Regions from separate parts of the Pedobacter sp. genome, predicted to be linked through region 3. Evidence: riboswitches for the same ligand, from Rfam matches in the RefSeq annotation. Region 3 holds a riboswitch; each other region holds the start of a gene.
What was found. Region 3 has a riboswitch for S-adenosylmethionine ahead of ACQY77_RS02655 (O-acetylhomoserine aminocarboxypropyltransferase/cysteine synthase family protein). Riboswitches for the same ligand answer to the same signal wherever they lie in the genome.

Region 1 (7,415 bases), 1.8 Mb from region 3:
CTGCTCTACAAATGAAGCACTGTATCTAAAGGTTAAAATATTAAAAACGTAGTCTGAGAGGACTTTTTTGCTCACCAGGTTGCTATAAAATCTATTATAGCCGGTAGTATCCAGTTTAACAAAAACATCCGGTTGTATACCGCCTACGGTTTTTCCCCTTTTTGAAACATTTACATTTACACCTTCTGCTTTTTCAATAGAATCTTTAAAAGATGTTCTGTCTCCCGTTAACTCACCATCCATCATTCGCTCATCGAGTTCGTGTTTATAAGCATCATATCCTTTTTTGTAAGATTTTTGGATACTGCGACCAGAAGGTGTGTAATATCTTGCGATGGTTAAATTTAAGGCTGAGCCATCGTTAAAGGCAAATTGTTCCTGCACCAGTCCTTTGCCAAAAGATCTGCGGCCAACAATAATACCCCGTCCTAAATCCTGAATGGCACCGGCAACGATCTCACTGGCTGAGGCGGTGTTTTCATTAATCAGGATAGCGAGTTTGCCATTTTGGAAGGCGCCTGTTCCGGTAGAAAAATAATCGGTTCTTGGCTCGTGTTTACCCTGGGTATAAACAATCAACTTATTTTCGGGTAAAAACTGATCTGCGAGGCCGGTTGCAGCGGTAAAATACCCTCCGCCATTGTCCCGCAAATCGAGAATGAGTTTCTTCATGCCCCTTGCTTTCAAACTGGCAGCTGCAGCTGTGAAATCGCTATCGGTGTTGGCACCGAATTTACTGATTCTTACATATCCTGTTTCATTGTTGATCATGTAAGCGGCATCAATGCTACTGATATTCACTTTACCTCGCGTTACCATGATGCGGTTGGGCTGTGTGCTGCCATTGTGGAGCAGTACAACGCCTACACCTGTTCCGGATTTCCCCCTAAATCTTCCGGTTAGCTGATCTTTCGGCAACTGTCTGCCACTTACCATTGTCGAGTCTATACTCAATATTTTGTCGCCCAGTTTTATTCCTGCCTGATAAGCCGGTCCGTCTTTAACTACGCCAGTTACCATCATGGTATCATTGAGCATATAATATTCTATGCCAACACCTTCAAAATTTCCTTCGAGGTTATCGGTCATGTCCTGCGCATCGGTGGGCGGGAGGTATACACTATGTGGATCTAATTGATGTAAAACGCTGTCAATAGGTAAGTTATGTAGTGAATCTGTATTGATTTCATCTACATAATTTTTATTGATGATGTGGAGTATTTCGTCTAATTTGTCGGAGTTTCCATTAGCCAATTGCGGACTTCTCTGTACACCAAATCCCTGATCCTTGATGAATTTAATACCCAAGATCATTCCTGCAATTAAAACGATGGAATAACTTAAGGCGATGAGGAGATTATAGCGGGTGTTCTTTTTCATTAGCGTTACTGCAAATTTATGAAAATTAGCGGGTTGATGTATTTTTTTAACCTTATTTTCATACATTTTGTTTACATTATTTTACGGTAACTTTTTTACGCCTGATACAAATCTTCATTTTGCTTCATATTTTTGAATTTTTAAGCAAGGTTTTAGAAAGAATTTACCGAATTTTATCAAAATTAAATTTATGAATAGAGTTACCGAGTCGGAATCGCACTATAACCACATTGAGAAAATGTCGGTAATGGAGGTTTTGCAAGGCATTAATAATGAGGATAAAACGGTTGCATATGCGGTTGAGAAATGTTTGCCTCAGATAGAGAAGTTAACTTCGGCAGTTGCCGAAAGAATGAAAAAGGGTGGCAGGTTATTTTATATCGGTGCCGGAACGAGCGGGAGGTTAGGTGTGGTAGATGCTTCTGAATGTCCACCAACTTATGGCGTACCTTTTGATTGGGTTGTAGGAATCATTGCTGGTGGCGATACCGCGATTAGAAAAGCTGTAGAGTTTGCCGAAGATGATGAGGAACAAGCCTGGAAAGATTTGATGGAATTTGAAATCAATGAAAAAGATTGTTTGGTAGGTCTTGCGGCTTCAGGTACAACACCTTACGTAATTGGCGGATTGAATACTGCACGTAAACACGGTGTTTTAACGGGTTGCATCGTATGTAATACGGGTGGGCCAATAGCTGCAGAATCTGATTTTCCTGTTGAGGTGGTTGTAGGCCCCGAGTTTATAACGGGATCTACCCGGATGAAATCTGGTACAGCGCAAAAGCTGGTTTTAAACATGCTGAGCACCACAGTAATGGTTCAATTGGGCCGTGTGGTAGGTAATAAAATGGTTGATATGCAGTTAACCAATCATAAGTTAGTAGATCGGGGTACACTTATGGTTGCCGATGAACTAAATATTGGCTACGATGAGGCTGCCGATTTGCTTAGCCGTTATGGAAGCGTGCGTAAAGCAGTAGAAGCAGGCCATCAGGCGCCACATTAATTTTAAAGATAAGGACTTTTGGCTTCGGATACCGCTGTAATTTGGGCCAGGAAAAAAAATGAACTGATGCACGAGATTGAGCCTTACTACCAATGGAGAGATGAATACATTTCAGCAGAAGACGAACGTTCTCCATTTTACAATACCGAATATTCGGAGTTATATTTTGATAAACAGATTTATAACTTCTTATTACACCCGCAGTGGGATGAGTTTGGCTCAAATACACTTTACATGAAGGTATTATTTGCTGATTATGATCGTGCTTATGCCATTATAGAATTTATTGGCGAGTGGAATGATGCCATCAATAATGATATTATGATGTTGAAGCGGGATATTCTGGAGCTGATGATGGATGAGGGAATAAATAAATTTATCCTGATTGGTGAAAATGTGCTGAACTTTCATGCTTCTGATGACAGTTACTATGAAGAATGGTTTCAGGAAGTAGAAGAGGGATGGATTGTTGGCGTTAACTTTCAGGAGCATGTGATTCGCGAATTTCGTGATAATAATATCGATTATTACATTAACTTCGGTGGTGAATTGGATAATCTGCCCTGGAGAACACTAAAACCACTACAGTTCTTTAAGAAAGTTGAAGAACAGCTGACAAAAAGATTAAATTAAAAACTTATTTTTATATTCATAAATACACAAAATAACAATGGAACAACAAAATTATCAATATCAGGACAACAGTGTTTTTGTTCAGGAAGGCAGCGTTTCTAAGAAATTCTTTGCACACGTTTTTACCTGGATGTTTGTTGCCTTAAGTCTTTCTACTGTAGCGGCCTATTTATTTGGCACTAGTGAAAGTTTAATGCAATACTTACTTACCGTTAATCCATCAACAGGAAAAGTAGGAATGTCTATTTTTGGATATATCGCTATGTTTGCACCGCTAGGCTTAGTGTTATTGATGGGCTTTGGTTTAAGCAGATTATCATTGCCAGCACTGATCGGCGTTTTCGTGCTCTATGCCGTATTAACAGGTATTAGTCTAAGCTTTATCTTATTAACTTATACCTCAGGTTCGGTAGTAAGCTGCTTTGGTGGCGCTGCCTTAATCTTCGGAATTATGGCCTTTATGGGTTACACAACCAACATTGATTTGAGTAAATTCGGTCCGATTTTAATGGTGGGCGTTATAGCATTGGTAATTGCAAGCGTAATCAATATGTTTATCCAAAGTGAACAATTTAGTTTGTTTATGGCATTTATTGGTATTGCAATCTTTACTGCATTAACAGCTTATGATGTACAAAAAATTAAAAGAATTGGCGAAGGAATTGAAGCGAGTGGTGAGCAGGTATTACAGGTAGATTCTAAAAAGATGGCTATCGTTGCTGCACTATCACTATATCTTGATTTCTTAAATATCTTCCTTTTCTTACTTCGTATTTTCGGAAGTAGAAAATAGAAATAACGGTTTACAATTTTCTGTTCAAACCGAACAATATTCTTTAAGGCTGTGCAATTTTGCATGGCCTTTGTAATTTTATTTGGCAGCAGGGCGATAATTTTTGGAAATGATGTTGCTTTGTTGCATTTTTGTATGCTTATTAAGAAAGACGGAGGGATTAGACCCAACGAAGTCTTAGCAACCTGTGCCAACAAGGTGCTAAATTCTATCCCGATTTATTCGGGGAAAGATAAGTTTAGGAAGTACGATCATGTGCCAACTTTTTAAATAAGCTTTTTTAAGTATCGGGTATACAGTATCAAGTATCAAGACGAGGTTCTTATAATAGGATCTTTTTTGATCAGTTTTCAGTCTGTGAGTCAGTCTTGATACTTGATACCTAGTACTTACTACTAGACAACAACAAATGGGTATAAGAGAAGAATTAGAGAAACGTATTTTGGTGATTGATGGTGCTATGGGTACCATGATTCAGCGCTATACTTTAACGGAAGAAGATTTTAGAGGCGAGCGCTTTAAAGATCACCCCTGTGATGTTAAAGGCAATAACGATTTGCTTAATATTACACGTCCGGATATTATTAAGCAGATTCATTTAGAATATCTGCAGTCGGGTGCTGATATTATCGAAACCAACACTTTCAGTACACAGCGTATTTCTATGGCTGATTACCAGATGGAAGAGCTGAGCTATGAGCTAAGTTTTGAGGGTGCACGTATTGCGAAAGCGGCTACAACCGAATTTATGGCGCAAAATCCAGATCGGGCTTGCTTTGTTGCAGGAGCTGTTGGACCCACTAACCGCACGCTTTCCTTATCGCCAGATGTGAATGATCCTGGTTTCAGGGCCATCAGTTACGAGGAACTTTTTGATGCTTACTATGAACAAGTTCGAGGTTTGGTGGATGGTGGTTCGGATATTCTCCTGATTGAAACCATTTTTGATACCTTAAATGCTAAAGTGGCCATTGCCGCTATTAAAAAATATGAAGAGATAGTGGGTAAAAAACTGGAGATTATGATCTCTGGAACGATTACCGACGCTTCCGGCCGTACATTGTCGGGGCAAACAGCCGAGGCTTTTTTAAACTCTGTGGTGCATGCAAAACCTTTAAGTATTGGTTTTAACTGTGCTTTAGGCGCTAAAGAAATGCGTCCGCACATAGAAGAATTGGCCGCAAAAGCAGGGTGTTATGTTTCTGCCTACCCAAATGCAGGCTTACCAAACGAGTTTGGTGCTTATGACGAGCAACCTCACGAAACCGCGCATTTGGTTGATGATTTTATAGCTTCCGGATTTGTTAATATTGTAGGTGGTTGTTGTGGTACTACACCTGATCACATTGGTTGTATTGCAGCCAATGCACGCAAAGCAAGCCCTAGAAAGATTCCTACACCTGTTCCAAATATGCGTTTGAGCGGTCTGGAGCCTGTAACTATTACTCCGGAAAGTATTTTTGTAAACGTTGGTGAAAGAACAAACATCACCGGTTCTCCGAAATTCTCTAAATTAATTTTAAGTGGAGATTATGAAGCTGCACTTGCCGTTGCCCGCCAACAGGTAGAAGGTGGTGCACAGGTAATTGATGTGAACATGGACGAAGGAATGTTGGATTCGGAAGCTGCCATGACTAAATTCCTCAACCTGATTGCTTCAGAACCTGATATCGCTAAATTGCCGATCATGGTCGATTCATCGAAATGGAGCGTAATTGAGGCTGGTTTGAAGTGTTTACAGGGGAAAGGTATTGTAAACTCTATTTCCTTAAAAGAAGGAGAAGAAAAGTTTATAGAGAGTGCTAAGAAGATTATGGTTTATGGTGCTGCGGTAGTGGTTATGGCATTTGATGAGCAGGGGCAGGCCGATAACTACGAGCGCAGAATAGAAATTTGTAAAAGAAGTTACGATATCCTGGTGAATGAGGTTGGTTTTCCGCCGCAGGATATCATTTTCGACCCAAATATATTAACGGTAGCAACCGGATTAGACGAACATAATAACTATGCTGTCGATTTTATCAATGCTACCCGTTGGATTAAACAAAACCTGCCACATGCGAAAGTTAGTGGTGGTGTTTCTAATATCTCGTTCTCATTTAGAGGAAACAATGTAGTGCGCGAAGCCATGCACTCGGCTTTTCTTTATCATGCCATCCAGGCAGGATTGGATATGGGAATTGTAAATGCGGGGATGTTGGAAGTTTATCAGGAAATTCCACCAGAATTATTGGAAAGGGTGGAAGATGTATTGTTAAACCGCCGTGATGATGCTACTGAACGCCTGGTAGAGTTTGCAGAAACCGTAAAATCCAAAGGGAAAGAAATTGTGAAGGATGAGGAATGGAGAAAAGGAACAGTAGAGGAAAGGTTATCCCATTCGCTGGTAAAAGGCTTAATTGAACATTTAGATAGTGATGTAGAAGAAGCCCGACAGAAATACGCCCGTCCTATCCAGGTAATTGAAGGTCCGTTGATGGATGGGATGAACATTGTTGGGGATTTATTTGGAGCAGGTAAAATGTTCTTGCCGCAGGTGGTAAAATCTGCCCGAGTAATGAAAAAGGCCGTGGCTTACCTGCTTCCTTTTATTGAGCAGGAAAAGTTAGACAATCCGGATCAGGATCAAAACTCTTCTGCGGGAAGAATTTTACTGGCAACAGTGAAAGGCGATGTTCACGATATTGGAAAAAATATTGTTGGGGTAGTTTTAGCCTGCAACAATTTTGAAGTGATAGACATGGGCGTAATGGTTCCGGCTCAGGAAATCATTAAAAAAGCAAAGGAAATTAAGGCTGATATCATCGGTTTAAGTGGATTAATTACCCCATCTTTAGATGAAATGGTTCATTTTGCCAAAGAAATGGAGCGTGAAGGGTTTACCATTCCTTTAATAGTGGGTGGTGCAACAACCTCCAGAATCCATGCCGCGGTAAAAATTGCACCTAGTTATTCAGGCCCTGCAATTCATGTGCTGGATGCTTCGCGAAGTGTTACCGTTTGTAGTACTTTAATGAATGGCGAAACCCGTGATACCTATATTAATCAGATTAAAGAAGAATATGATAAAGCCCGGGAGGCGCATTTGAATAAGCGTTCTGATAAACGTTTTAAAACGATTGAAGAGGCCCGGGAAAATAAATTTAAGATAGATTTTCAGCCAAACCTGCCAACGCCTGCTTTTACAGGCACCAAGGTGTTTGATGATTATCCCCTGGAAGAATTGGTTCCTTACATTGATTGGACACCTTTTTTCCATACCTGGGAACTTCGCGGAAGCTACCCCAAAATATTCGACGATAAAAATGTAGGCTCAGAAGCGAAGAAACTTTTTGATGACGCACAGACTTTATTGAAGCGTGTACTGGACGAAAAATTATTTACAGCTAAGGGTGTTATTGGATTTTGGCCGGCGAATTCGGTGGGGGATGACATAGAGTTGAGCGTTGATAGTCCTGAGTTGGGAGATGCCAAACCCCAATTTTCAAACCTTAAACCCGTGACTATTCACACCCTGAGGCAGCAGGCAGAGAAAGTAGATGGTCAACCTTATTATGCACTATCAGATTTTATCGCGCCAAAAGAAAGCGGCATTCAGGATTA
Region 2 (7,415 bases), 400 kb from region 3:
TCTCAGCGTAGCTTTACCAGTATGCGTTATGTTTTCTCCATTGAAATTGATTTCTCCGGAGCTAGGCTCGATTAATCTTAATATGGTTCGGCCGAGTGTTGTCTTTCCACAGCCCGATTCGCCAACCAGCCCTAATGTTTCGCCCGGATAAACCTCAAAGTTCAAATTATCAACCGCTTTCACGAAATCTTTTGGCTTACCAAATAAACCATTATTGATGGGATACCATTTACATAGGTTTTTAACAGACAGCAATGGCTTTTGTTGATATAAAAAAGTGCGTCTTTCTTCAATTTCGAACGCTGTGATCTGATTCTCGGGTTTTAAATGAGCAGATGCGTCATCAATTTTTCCGGTGAGGAAATCGGCAACAACAGGTAGTTTTTTGAGTTGAAGCAGGGGGGAAGGGCGGCAAGCCAGCAAGCCTTTGGTATAAGGATGCTGAGGGTTTTCGAAAATAGATTTTGCCGGCCCCTGCTCCACAATTTCTCCCTTTAGCATGACGGCTACCTCATCGGCAATCTCATTTACTACACCTAAATCGTGTGAAATGAAAATCATGGCCATGTTCCGTTCTGTTTTCAGCTTAAGTAAAAGTTGCAGGATGGTTTTTTGAACCGTAACATCTAAGGCAGTAGTGGGCTCATCGGCAATTAGGAGTTTCGGGTTGCAGCTCAATGCCATGGCAATCATCACACGTTGTTTCTGTCCTCCAGAAATCTGATGCGGGTAGCTATCAAATATTTTTTCAGGACGTGGAAGCTTAACCTCTTCAAAAAGGGCAATTGTTTTAGCTTTAGCTTCAGATTTACTAACTTTTTGATGTAATACGATGGCTTCTGCCACTTGATTTCCGCAAGTGAAAACTGGGTTTAGGGAAGTCATGGGTTCCTGGAAGATCATGGAAATCTGGTTTCCCCTAAAGTTTCTGATCTCTTCGCTACTTAATTTGAGCAGGCTAACCTGTTCGAAATTGATATTACCGGTAATTTTTGCAGCGCGCTCATCATGTAAACGCATGATAGAAAAGGACGTTACTGATTTGCCAGAACCTGATTCTCCAACGATACCCAGAACACTACCTGTTTTTACTTCGAAGTGGATGTTTTTTACGGCTTTGAACCAGGTTTTTTCTTCCTGATTGAAAAAGTCTATGCTTAAATTGTCTACATTCAACATTAGGATACAATGGTAATGTTTTCTGGCGGAATTATTTCCAATCCTTTGAATTTTAACAAAACCTGTGCGGTTGTAACAACGTCTTTCTGACAATAAACCACAATCCGATCCAAATTTTGCTCTTCGTAGTAAACTTGCCGTACCTGACTGCCATCAATATCATCTTTTGGTGTTGGAATGTTAAATATTGCTGCTAAAAGGCTTAAAGAAGTGTAGTGTTTGTAATCGCCAAATTTCCAAAGCTCCATGGTGTCGAGGTGGTTTACTTCCCAGGGTTTTTTACCCGCAAGCTGTAATTGAACCGGGATATCCAGGCCATTAACCAGTAATCTGCGACAGAGGTATGGAAAGTCAAATTCTTTGCCGTTATGCGCACAGAAACATAATCCCGGACTTTGCTTATTCATTAATGCCTGAAATTGTTGAAGGATTTCTTTCTCGTTATGCCCGGCAAATGATTTTACCCGTAATTCATTTGTGCCATTATGAATATTAAAAATACCCAGACTGATGCAAATAATTTTACCGAATTCAGCGAAAATACCTGCTCTTTCGTAAAATTCATCCGGATCCTGATCTTCTTTTCGTTGGTGATGGGTTTTCTGCTCCCAGAGGTGTTGCAGGTGAGGTGGGAGTTCGCTGTAGTGTGGATATTGAGGTACTGTTTCAATATCAAGCACCATTACTTGATTGAGATCTAACGTTCTAAGCATACAACAAGATAAGGAAAAATTAGTGCTGAGTCAAGGACGAACCGGCAAGGGTAAGACTCGTTTTAATGTTCAGTGTTTTCTCTTCTCCATTGTAGATCACTTTTATCATCAAGCAATTTTCATTAAGTTTGAATATGGCAAAAAGTAAATTAGAGCAGTCTTTAGCAGATGGCGCACATAAATTGTTAACGGGTTTAGTTGGGGCATGGACAGGAACAACCAAAACATGGTTTGAAAAGGACGTACTGGCAGACGAATCACCAATGACTGCCGAGATCTCCACACTTTATGATGGACGCTTTATCTCCTATGATTATCAAGGTAGTTTGGAAGGGAAAGCTTTTGAAGGTAAGATGATTATTGGTTTTGATATTCCTTACCAGAGGTTTTCGGCCAGCTGGATTGACACTTTTCACATGGGTACACAAATTATGCTTTCCAGCGGAGATAGTGGCTTGATTGGGCATGACGGTTTCGCTATTTTAGGTTCGTACGGAAGTCCGGAGTATGGAGCACCATGGGGCTGGAGAACGGAATTGAAAATTGTTAATGCTGATGAAATTATTTTTACAGCTTATAATATTTCGCCGGAAGGAGAAGATGCGAAGGCTACTGAAACGGTTTACAGTAGAAAGTAGGAGGTCCGAGGTCGGGTGTCCGAAAATAAAAAGCAGAAAAGATAAATTGTTTAATTACTTAATTGCCTTAGATGCCTCAGGTGGTTAAATAAAAAGCCGATGGGCTTCCGGTCTTGATACCTGATACTAAATACTTGATACTAAAAAAAGTCCGAGGTCGGAGGTCCGGAGTCCGAGGCCTATAGTGCATACCAAGTCGCCAAACAAGCTTAGTTGCCTTGGGTGAGTAATTGAAAGCCGAAACTAAAGCGAATAACATGAACTCCCAGTCTTGATACTTTATACTCAATACTTGCTACTAAAAAAAGTTCAAGGTCGGAGGTCCGGAGTCCGAGGCCTATAGTGCATACCAAGTCGCCAAACAAGCTTAGTTGCCTTGGGTGAGTAATTGAAAGCCGAAACTAAAGCGAATAATATGAACTCCCAGTCTTGATACTTTATACTCAATACTTGATACTAAAGAACAAAGATAAAGCGCAGTAACCTGCCTGGTTCCCTGTCTTGATACTTGCTACTAACTACTTTCTACTAACAGCTACTAAAACAAACTCGGTGTGCTCTGATTAGCCATTACCGGAATATGTAAATCTGTGCCGATGGCTTCATTTAGTTTTTTGGTGAAATAGGCAGAAAATAGCGGAGAAGATAGCTCTACATTTTGGTGAACAAAAAAGTATAGTTTTTCCAATCCTTCTTTTTTCCAGGCAACAATTCTTTCAATCCAATCGTCTAAGCGTTTTTTATCGATATCGTCTACGTTAGCGCCAACGAAGCGTACAAATGCAACAGGAGAGGTTAAACGCATGTGTAACATATCTCTTCGCCCTGCTGTATCTACAATAATATTGGCTACGCCATGTTTTTCAAAAAGATCTGAAAACTGGCTTGCTACGGCAGGATTGGAAAACCATTCTTCGTTACGTACTTCTACCGCTAAAGGGATCACCTTTGGAAATTCTTCAACCACTTTTTGTAAACGTTCAAAATCTTTAGGTTTAAAATTGTCGTGCAATTGAAGGAAGGCCATTCCTAACTTATCCTCAAAATTACTGATGGCATCGCAATATAGTTCCACCGGCTCTTTCACATTGATCAATCTTTTGAAATGGCTGATACTATTGGTTAGCTTAGGGAAAAATTTAAAGTCAGCCGGGGTTTTCTCTGTCCATGTAATTACTTGCTCTGAAGTTGGCATGCCGTAAAAAGTAGCATTAAGCTCAATAGAATTGAATTGGGTAGAATAGTAAGTCAACTCATCTTTGGTCCCCTTTGGATAAAAGCCCTTTAAATCAGTTTTGTTCCACTTGGCACAACCTACATAAGCTTCGAAAGCTTGTTTGGCTTTGTTGGCTTTTAAAATCGCTGTGGTTTCAGGTGCATCCTTTGGTAAGGTGAAATCAATTGTTGAAGGATCTTGTACTTGGCCAAATTTCATATCTAAAGTTTTTAACGGATTGAATGATGATCAAAGATAAAAGGCTTTCCGGCAAATTCTTCGAAAACCGGAAAAAATTAAATAATTCGCTTAATATAGGCAGCAGGAAATAACAGAGAAATGTCAGGATTTATTTATTTTAAAATAATTACTATTAAAAAGGTAGATATTATATACATTTGCCGAACCAAAATCGGTAGTTCTTTAGATTACTTATCCAGAAAGACGGAGGGAAAGGCCCTGTGAAGTCTTAGCAACCCCAGCAATGGTAGGTGCTAATTCCTGCTTCTGCAAAGAAGAGAGATAAAAAGTTTGCTATTCGCAGCTTATCAACTAAGGATTTTCGATTAACATGAAGTAACTAGTGAGCCAGATTTTGTAATTATTAATTTTATTATGAAAAATTTATCTACCCCTAGTACACTAAATGCCTCTTTATCAGTACATGCTGTTAAAACACCACTTTCTTCAACGCTAGTCATGTGTTGCTGCTTTAACTAGCAGACCCCCGATTTCATTTTCACATTTAAGGAGTACCTGTTTTAACAACGGGCAGGAATTCTATTGCATTAAAAATCATTAACTAACGAGCAATGTTTAAAAACAAACTATTAATTTTCAGTCTTTTTTGGCTGTTTACCATTTTTAACCTTTCTGCACAAGGGCAGGGTAAATTAAATGGAACTGTTGTGGGTAAAACTGACGGATTGCCCATTCCGGGTGTAAGTATTCGTATTCAAGGGAAATCGGCAGGCGCCATTACTGATGGTAACGGCCAGTTTAATATCGATGCGACCACAGGTGATGTGCTTACTTTTAGCTATATCGGTTATTTAACACAGACTTTAAAAGTAAGCGGAAGCAATAAAATACAGGTTAGCCTGGAAGAATCTAAAAATAACCTTCAGGAAGTTGTGGTAACGGCCTTAGGAATCAATAAGGAAAAAAAATCGCTGGGTTATGCCATTCAGGAAGTGAAAGGATCGGACCTTGCCGAAGCCAAAGAAAGTAATCTGGTTAATGCCTTAGCAGGTAAAGTTGCGGGTGTAAACATCACCAATAGTCAGGGGAATATGGGTTCTTCCCGAATAGTGATCAGGGGCGAAACTTCGATATCAGGCAATAACCAACCCTTATTTGTTGTGGATGGTGTTCCGGTAGATAACTCACAGTTAGGTGCAGGTGGCTCAAGAGATTTTGCCAATGCAATATCAGATATCAATTCTGAAGATATTGAGTCAATCAGTGTTTTAAAAGGACCAAATGCTGCGGCCTTGTATGGTTCGAGGGCAGCAAACGGAGTTATCCTCATCAAAACCAAATCAGGTAAAAGAGGAAAATCGCGCAGCATTTCATTAAACTCGAGTACTACTTTCGAAGATTTGCTGGTACTTCCTTCTTATCAGGATGTTTATGGACAGGGTTCTAACGGACAGTTTAGCTATGTTGATGGAAAAGGCGGAGGTGTTAACGATGGGGTAGATGAGAGCTGGGGACCTAAAATGGATGGTCGTTTAATACCTCAATTCAATTCTAATGGTGTGGCTGTACCTTTTGTACCGCATCCGGACAACGTAAGAAGCTTTTTCGAAACTGGTCATACTTTGAATAATGGTGTTTCATTTAGTGGAGGTGGCGAGGCCTACAATTATCGTTTTTCTTATAACAACAGTGCACAAAAAGGTGTGGTACCCAATTCTGAATTGAATAAAAACAGTTTAGGTTTTAACAGTAGTTTCGACCTTTTACCAAAATTAAAACTGGATTTAACGGCAAATTATGTGCGTACTTCTTCTGATAATCTTCCCGGATCGGCAGGAAGAAGAGCCACCAGTACCATGCTGCAGTTCTTATGGTTCGGCAGGCAGGTAGATGTAGCAGCATTAAAGGATTACAAAGATGCCAATGGAAACACATTTAACTGGAACAACAGCTATTACAGCAATCCTTATTTTATTGCGTACGAAAATACGGTTTCTCAACGTCGTGATCGCCTTTTGGGTACTGTAGGTTTAACTTATCAGATTACAAGTGATTTGAAAGCTAATTTCCACACCGGTAATGATTATTACAACGACCGTCGTAAATTAAGAGTAGCCTATGGCACCAACGGAACACCATTTGGCTCTTACCAGGAAACCGGCTATACCGTAAATGAAAACAATACTGAAGCCAGTTTAAGCTTCAACAAGCGTCTCAACGCTGATTTTAATCTCGATGTTTTAGCCGGGGGTAACCTTCGCAGTAAATTTTACGAAGAGAATAACCAGATTGCCCCACGCCTGGCAGTAGCAGGAATTTACACCCTGGCCAATTCGAGGGATCCTTTAACTTCTACCAATTTCTACAGCAAGTTGAAAGTATACAGTTTATTTTCTTCGGCACAGTTAGGTTTTAAAGATTATGCGTATCTGAATTTAACGGCCCGTAACGACTGGTCTTCTACTTTACCTGTTCAGAACAATTCATACTTCTATCCTTCAGCTAATGCCAGTGTTATTTTGAGTGAAGCTTTTGGCTGGAAAAGCGACTTTTTATCTTATGCCAAAATTCGTGGCGGTTGGTCGAGGGTAGGTAAGGATACAGATCCATATCAGTTGAACAATACCTATCCATTTAACCCGATTTTTGATAGCTATCCTTTAGTTACCCTAACGGATAAGTACCTTAACCCTAACCTTAAACCTGAATATACCAATTCGAGCGAGATTGGTTTTGAGTTGGCTTTTCTTAAAAATCGTGTTCGTTTAGATGTAAGTGCATATAACACAAATAGCTTTAACCAGATTTACAGTGCAGATATCAGTACTGCTACCGGTTTTGCACAGCAGGTAATTAATGCCGGAAGGATCAATAACCGTGGTTTAGAGGTTCAGTTAGGACTTACGCCTGTTAAACAAACTGATGGTTTACAATGGGATGTAAACGTAAACTATTCTACAAACAGAGGTAAAGTTATGGAATTGGATGAAGCTGGATCACTGAACAGTGTGGTTTTGGGTACCAGTGGCGTTCAGGTTTTGGCTACTATAGGCCAACGCTATGGCACTTTGTTTGGAACAGCTTATCTGCGTGATGCGAATGGCCACGTGATTGTGAATGCCAGCGGATACCCTCAGGTAAATCCAAACAAGCAGGTATTAGGCGCTTATACACCAAAATGGCTGGGAAGTATCAATAACGATTTCAGCTATAAGGGATTTACTTTAGGTTTCCTGGTAGATGCTAAAGTAGGCGGACAAATTTACTCGGGAACACATGCTACCGGTTTTACCACTGGCGTTTTAGATGAAACTTTGCCGGGTAGGGATGAAGAGCATGGAGGGTTAGCTTATTATTATCCTGGTAACAATAAAGCCTTGTTGCCTGTTCAGCTTCCTTCGCACGGTAGCACAGCGCCAGGTTCTGCCACAGTTTACCACGATGGGGTTATCTTCGATGGTGTACGTG
Region 3 (7,415 bases):
CAGCAAAGCAGAAGAAGTGTTTATCTTACCAATTCAAACGGAAGCAAGTATGTGAACTTTGGAGGTTATCTAAGAAAGTCGGTAAAACTGAAAAACAGCGAATTACAACTTACTTTTAACACCTCTTTTAATTTTAATAAGCGTCCAACCTTTACCAACACATTGTTTAATTTCTCAAACAACACTAACACCACCAATACCATTTCAACAAGTTATACTTATAAAGATAAATTGGGTATTGAGGCTTCTGAGGCGCTTAATGTTAGCTCTTCTAAGCAGACTACGCTTGGCACGGCCTATAAAAATGTGAGCACCACCACCACATTTAGTGGCAATTACAATTTCAACAAGAAAATATCGCTCAGTAGCAATGTGAATTTCAATAACAATAACCCATCTGTAGGTGACGATATCAACTTCATCATCTGGAATGCCAATGCCACCTATCGTTTTACGAAGGGAAATAATGCGGAGATTAAATTCTCTGCCTTGGATTTATTGCGGCAAAACCGGAGTATTTCAAATTTTACAAGTACTAACAGCCTTACCACTAGTATTAGAAATGTATTGCAACAATACTTTATGGTTACCCTTTCTTACTATCCGCGTAAATTTGGAAATAACCCTGCAAAAAAATAACAGCATAAAAAAAGAGAGACTAAAATAGTCTCTCTTTTTGTTTTTCATAGGTATTTATACTAGTTAGATGCTGGCGAAAATGTCAAAACAATGTTTGCTGTTTTGCCACCAAACTCAATTGGCGATTTCATTACCATGCTTCCTTTTGAAAGTTGAGTTAAAACTAAACGATAACCTTCAGTTACATTTTTAGCTTTGTCACCTTCAAATATCTTTTTAAACTGGAAAGTTTCTTCTGATGGTGTTGCCGACCAGAAAATAGTTTGCATTACTGAACCACAAGCGCTCGATGATGGTAAGGTATAAGATCCATTGCCACTATTCGTTAATTTCCAGGTACTGCCCTGAAAACACCTATATGATTTTTCACCAAACAAACCCTGTACAGCCTGATCAGGTAATCCCTCTAAAGTAACACTGTTAAGCACCCAGGTACCTACAACCGTACCTCTACCTCCGTTAATACCAGAAGTTGCATTTTTGGTTGATGAGCAACTTTGCAACATCACCAATGTAGTACATGCTATCGCGATAGCTATAAAAAATCTTTTCATTTTAGTTTATTTTATAATTCGGCAAATTGATTACATAAATCTTGCCAAAACATTTTTACAAAGGATTTTTGCTTCAAATTGTTAAATTGCGCGCTCAAAATTTCCTTTTAAATATAAATCATCATGAAACCCGAAACCCTTGCTATTCACGCTTCTAATCTTGTAAAGAGCGCTACTGGTGACGTTACCCCTCCAATCAACTTATCGACAACATTTTTTCGCGATGAGGAAGGTGGATACCCTGGAGGACATATGTACAGTAGGGTTAGCAATCCAAACCGGTCTGCTTTAGAAAACACTGTTGCCAAACTGGAATACGGTGAAGATGCTGCTGCATTTTCTTCGGGAAATACTTCCGGAATGTCTTTATTCCAGGCACTCAAAGCAGGTAGCCATATTATTGCTCCTGATGATATGTACTGGGGTTTTAAAAAACAATTACTCACTATTTTTGCAGACACACTGGAGTTTGACTTTATCGACCAAACTGATTTAGAACTGGTTAAATCTACTATCAAACCGAATACTAAACTTATCTGGACTGAAACACCCTCTAATCCGTTATTAAAGGTTACCGATATTGAAGCAATTGCAGTTATTGCCAGGAGCAAGCAAATTACCATGGCTTGCGACAGTACATTTGCTTCACCGATTTTACAAAACCCGATCCTTTTAGGCGCCGATATCGTAATGCACAGCAGTACCAAGTATCTGGGCGGTCACAGCGATATTTTAGGCGGAATTTTAGTAACGGCTAAAAAAGATGAACTTTGGGAGCGGATAAAAAATGTACAGCAAACCGGTGGTGCTGTACCTTCCCCATTCGATTGTTATTTACTCAGCAGAAGTATAAAAACGCTTGCCTACCGCATGAAAGGCCATTGCGAAAATGGAAAGCAGGTTGCCGAATATCTTAATCAACACCCAAATGTAGAAGCTGTATTTTATCCGGGTTTAGCCAATCACCCGCAACATGAAATTGCGAAAAAACAGATGAAAGATTTTGGTGGAATGATGTCATTTCTGGTAAAAGGTGATGTAGAAACAGCTAGAAAAGTCGTAAACAAGGTAAAACTTTTCGCGCAGGCAACCAGTCTTGGTGGTGTAGAAAGCTTAATCGAGCACCGTTACTCTGTTGAAGGACCAGATAGTAAAACGCCTAAAAATTTACTCCGTATTTCCGTTGGGTTGGAGCATGTGGATGATATTATTGCTGATTTAGCGCAAGCACTTGCATTTTCATAATGGCCCCTGTGTTACAGACCATGGATTAATATCAGGAACCATGGGTTAAATTGATTGAATAAACCCTGGTTCGTTACATACGAACTATAATAATTAAGAATAATCTAAATATTCTTATTCCGTAACACATGGAACAATATCACAATCGCATTCGAACGGGAGACATAGTCATTAATGGTCCGTGTGCCACAGACCATTAATGACATGATAACTGATGATGGTTTGTGAGCCACAAGCCATGGGTTTGAATTATTTAGGGTTACAAACGGTAACTAATTTAATGGTGTAATCCGGATTTAAAGGTTCATTGGTTTGCGCTAAGCGTTGCGAACCGGTATTAGCCGGGCAGGCAATATCTCCTGCGGCGTCATAAATAATGGTTTTACCTCCTGCTACCAATTCTTTAGGAACATAAACCTGCACTTTGGTGATCGAGTATCCGGAAGGGAAATAACGCACATAATAACCATCAGGGTGCTTGGTCCAGATGCCGCTCGGAACATCGGCCCGTGGAGGAGCCATACCGGCAATAATTGCATATTTCTCCATGTCGGCATAGGTATAATTACCAGAAGCTACCAATTGGCGTATATTATTTTCTGCTTCAAAAACAGCTTTTACTCCATCAGGGAGTTGATCTTTTGCTTTTTGCATCACGTCAAAAGGCAATATTCCCAAGGCACCTCCTTCCAGTTGAGTAAGTTGTTTAGTGCTTAACAGTTTAATGGCTGTTAGCTTTACCTGCCCTGCATAATCAGCAAATTTAGTTCTGGCAATAATGGTCCAGAGTAAAACCTGAATATCATGTTGCTCCACGTCGGGATGCTTCTCGGCACTTTTCAAAACAGCTACAACGATATCTTCTTTTGGCCCAAGTACCGGTGCAAACATATAGCCATCACCTTTAGAAGGTGCAAATGTACCGGCCTTTAAGCAATAGCTCTTATTTGTAATTTCATAGTAACCTTCACAAAGTACATAACCGCCTTCAGGTGCCTTAGGGAGCAGGTAAAGCGGTTGAAATTTCTCCTTAGATTTAAAATCAGGCATCATTTCCCCTTCGCGGTTAACATCTTCAAAATTCGTGGTAATAGCCGCAGGTTGTTTCAAAAACCGATCAACCCCCAAAGCTTTAGCACCTTGTGCTGTCCCAACTTTTAAGAGCTTATCTTTTAGCCCTCCAAACTGAGCTTGAGCAGAAAATGCAGTAATCGATAGTGATAGTGCGATAATTATAGATTTCGTTTTCATGGTGTAGAATGATTAGATAGGAACAAACATAAAATTTTGGGATCAATTAATACTTATATTGAGCAGTTCGTTTTAACACCATAAAGTTACAAATTTGATTTTCAGCTGGTTAATTATTTTTCAAAATTTAATTTGGCAAATAAAAATATAATTCAGACATTTGGAATATTATTTGGCAGAGAAGCTAAATAAAAGTCAATCTAGACAGGTTGATTTATAAAGAAGTGGCGAGAGACTGGCTCTAAGACCCACTGGCAACCCTCAGAAAGAGAAGGTGCCAATTCCTGACCGAGTAACATGGTGTTATTTGGAGATATAAATTTAAACTGATGAAAGTAATAAATCTTCAATCGCTAAGCGAGCCCAGTCTAAACTTTAAAAAAGTAGAAAATTCTTCAATTTCTTTTATTTGTTATGATATGCAGTCGATTACTGGTATGTGCTGTTGCATACAGTAATCTAAAAATCTTCCTTTTTTGTTAATATTCAAACTGGAAGGCCCTCTGAACGGAGGGTACACCCTATCATGATTTGCAAGATCATATTGCAATCAATGCATGCCAAAATCAAAACAATTAAAATTTAATCATTAGAAATTATGTCTACTTCATATAAATTTGAAACCTTACAATTGCACGCTGGTCAGGAAATAGATCCAACAACAGGATCAAGAGCAGTTCCTATATACCAAACCACTTCTTATGGTTTTCAAAGCGCTGAGCATGGCGCCAATTTATTTGCCCTTAAGGAATTTGGCAATATCTATACGCGCATCATGAATCCAACAACAGATGTTTTTGAAAAACGGATTGCGGCATTAGCAGGAGGGGTTGCAGCATTGGCCGTTGCATCGGGCCAGGCAGCACAATTTATTGCTTTACATAACATATTAGAAGCCGGAGATCAAATTGTTTCCTCTTCTCATGTATATGGAGGTACTTACAACCAATTCAAAGTAACATTTAAACGTTTAGGCATTCAGGTAGATTTTGCCAATGGCGATGATCCGGAAGATTTTGAACGTAAAATCACTGATAAAACCAAAGCCATTTACCTGGAAACGATTGGTAATCCTTCATTCAGTGTTCCTGATTTTGAAAAAATTGCTGCAATTGCCAAGAAATATGATATTCCATTTATTGTAGATAACACCTTTGGTGCAGCAGGATATTTGTTTAAACCACTGGCACATGGCGCTAACATTGTTGTAGAATCAGCAACCAAGTGGATTGGTGGTCATGGAACAAGTATTGGCGGCGTTATTGTTGATGGTGGCAACTACAATTGGGGAAATGGCAAATTCCCTCAGTTTACCGAACCATCTGCGGGCTATCACGGACTTGTATTCAATGATGTTTTCGGCATCGGTGGACCATTCGGAAACATCCAATTCATCATTCGTGCACGCGTAGAAGGATTAAGAGATCTTGGCCCTGCCCTATCTCCTTTCAATTCATTCTTATTATTACAAGGTTTGGAAACATTATCTCTCCGGGTACAACGTCATGTAGATAATGCTTTAGCACTTGCTACCTGGTTAGAAAACCATCCTGCTGTAAAACAAGTAGATTATCCCGGATTGGCCAGCAGCCCATATAACAACCTCGCAAAGAAATACTTGAGTAATGGCTTTGGTGCAGTTTTATCGTTCGAATTGAATGGCAGCAAAGAAAATGCAAGTCAGGTAATCGATAATTTAAAATTGGTTTCGCACCTGGCAAATGTTGGAGATGCTAAAACATTAATTATCCAGCCATCTGCTACTACCCATCAGCAATTAAATGAGCAAGAACAATTGGCTGCAGGTGTTAAACCTAATGCATTAAGGGTATCTGTTGGTATTGAACATATAGATGATATTAAAGCTGATTTTGAACAAGCATTTGCCAGTATTAATGCTAGTGTTGCTTCAAATGGTTTAAACGCATAAAGGCAAAGTTCTTTTACAACAACACAACAAATTTTAACATGAGTACATCTTCAATATATAATCACCCTAAACAATTTAAGCTAGAAAACGGTAAGAAATTACGGAATTTACAGATTGCGTATCAAACTTATGGAAAATTAAACGCGCAAAAAGACAATGTCATTTGGGTTTGTCATGCCTTAACAGCCAATGCGGATGTTTTTGAATGGTGGGAAGGTTTATTCGGACAAAACGTCCTTTTCAATCCGAATGAGCACTTTATTGTGTGTGCAAATGTTTTAGGTTCTCATTATGGTACTACTAACCCGCTTAGCACGAATCCTGTTACTGGTTTACCTTACTATTTAGCTTTTCCTCAGTTCAGCATCCGTGATTTTGTTTCGGCACATCAACTGCTGGCTGCACATTTGGGCATTGAACAAATTAAAGTCTTAATAGGTGGTTCATTAGGAGGACAACAATCTGTTGAATGGAGTATTATTGAACCGAATAGAATTGAAAATTTAATACTTATCGCCACTAATGCAGTACATTCTCCCTGGGGAATTGCTTTTAACGAAAGTCAGCGTTTAGCCATCACCACCGATCGTACCTTTTTTGCAAACCAGCCCAATGGTGGCAGTAAAGGTTTAAAAACTGCACGGAGTATCGCTTTGCTGAGTTATAGAACTTATAGTGCGTACGGCAATACACAGGTTGAAAGCGTAAACGAAAAAACCGATAATTTCAGGGCCTCTTCTTATCAAAATTATCAGGGAGAAAAACTCATCAATCGCTTTAATGCTTACAGCTATTACTATTTGACCAAAGCCATGGATAGCCACAATGTTGGTCGAAACAGAAAAAGCATTGCAGATGCTTTAAAATTAGTAAAGGCGAATACACTTGTAATAGGCATAGAAAACGATTTTCTCTTCCCTGTATCAGAACAAAAGTACCTTGCAGATCATATTCAGGGTGCCGAATTTTCGGTAATCAGCTCTGATTATGGGCATGATGGCTTCTTAATTGAAACCAATGCATTAACCAATATCATTGGTACTTTTTTGAGAGAAAGCAGTAACAAAAAGATCATCAAACTTCAGCATACTGCCTAATACTTATTACCACAACTTATTCAATAACAACAGATAGAGCATCAGTCTTAACGCTGTACAATCATAAAAATAAAATGAGTAAAAATTTAAAAATCGGACTTTTTGGTTTTGGTGTAGTTGGACAAGGATTACTGGATATCATTCAAAGCCAGAACCTCAACTTAGAAATCATTAAAATTGCGATAAAAGATCCCAGGAAAAAACGTACCCTGGATAAGGATTTGTTTACCACAGATCGCAACGAAATATTAAACAATACAGAAATCAACACCATTGTGGAGTTGATTAATGATGCAGAAGCCGCTTACGAAATTGTAACCACCGCCCTAAAGAATGGTAAAAATGTGGTTTCTGCCAATAAAAAAATGATTGCTACCCATCTGGCTGAGTTGGTTGCTCTACAACAGGAACACGGTACTTCATTATTGTATGAAGGAGCAGTTTGTGGTAGTATTCCAATTATCAGGAACCTGGAAGAATATTACGACAATGAGCTTTTCCATGCTTTAAGTGGAATTTTCAATGGTTCTTCTAACTATATACTTTCTAAAATATTTAATGAGAATCAAAGTTATAATGCTGCCTTAAAAGAAGCTCAGGACTTAGGTTTTGCAGAAACTGATCCTATTTTAGATGTGGGAGGTTACGATCCCAAATATAAATTGGCTATTGCTACAGCCCATGCTTACGGCTTATTTG

Region 1: another riboswitch for S-adenosylmethionine. It lies ahead of metH (methionine synthase); the one in region 3 lies ahead of ACQY77_RS02655 (O-acetylhomoserine aminocarboxypropyltransferase/cysteine synthase family protein).
Region 2: another riboswitch for S-adenosylmethionine. It lies ahead of ACQY77_RS04280 (SusC/RagA family TonB-linked outer membrane protein); the one in region 3 lies ahead of ACQY77_RS02655 (O-acetylhomoserine aminocarboxypropyltransferase/cysteine synthase family protein).

What each region holds. Positions count from the first base shown of each region.
Region 1 covers NZ_OZ257244.1:2,493,541-2,500,955, reverse strand. Annotated here, with positions in the region: gene ACQY77_RS09905 (S41 family peptidase) at 1-1,380, opposite strand, end outside; gene murQ (N-acetylmuramic acid 6-phosphate etherase) at 1,571-2,386, shown strand; gene ACQY77_RS09895 (hypothetical protein) at 2,453-3,019, shown strand; gene ACQY77_RS09890 (Bax inhibitor-1/YccA family protein) at 3,057-3,812, shown strand; SAM riboswitch class I at 3,949-4,051, shown strand; gene metH (methionine synthase) at 4,222-7,415, shown strand, end outside.
Region 2 covers NZ_OZ257244.1:1,104,946-1,112,360, reverse strand. Annotated here, with positions in the region: gene ACQY77_RS04300 (ABC transporter ATP-binding protein) at 1-1,179, opposite strand, end outside; gene ACQY77_RS04295 (3'-5' exonuclease) at 1,179-1,892, opposite strand; gene ACQY77_RS04290 (DUF1579 domain-containing protein) at 2,027-2,530, shown strand; gene ACQY77_RS04285 (DUF72 domain-containing protein) at 3,069-3,965, opposite strand; SAM riboswitch class I at 4,176-4,275, shown strand; gene ACQY77_RS04280 (SusC/RagA family TonB-linked outer membrane protein) at 4,559-7,415, shown strand, end outside.
Region 3 covers NZ_OZ257244.1:704,097-711,511, forward strand. Annotated here, with positions in the region: gene ACQY77_RS02635 (carboxypeptidase regulatory-like domain-containing protein) at 1-639, shown strand, start outside; gene ACQY77_RS02640 (hypothetical protein) at 699-1,193, opposite strand; gene ACQY77_RS02645 (trans-sulfuration enzyme family protein) at 1,317-2,438, shown strand; gene ACQY77_RS02650 (hypothetical protein) at 2,688-3,689, opposite strand; SAM riboswitch class I at 3,901-4,011, shown strand; gene ACQY77_RS02655 (O-acetylhomoserine aminocarboxypropyltransferase/cysteine synthase family protein) at 4,288-5,619, shown strand; gene ACQY77_RS02660 (homoserine O-acetyltransferase family protein) at 5,658-6,716, shown strand; gene ACQY77_RS02665 (homoserine dehydrogenase) at 6,791-7,415, shown strand, end outside.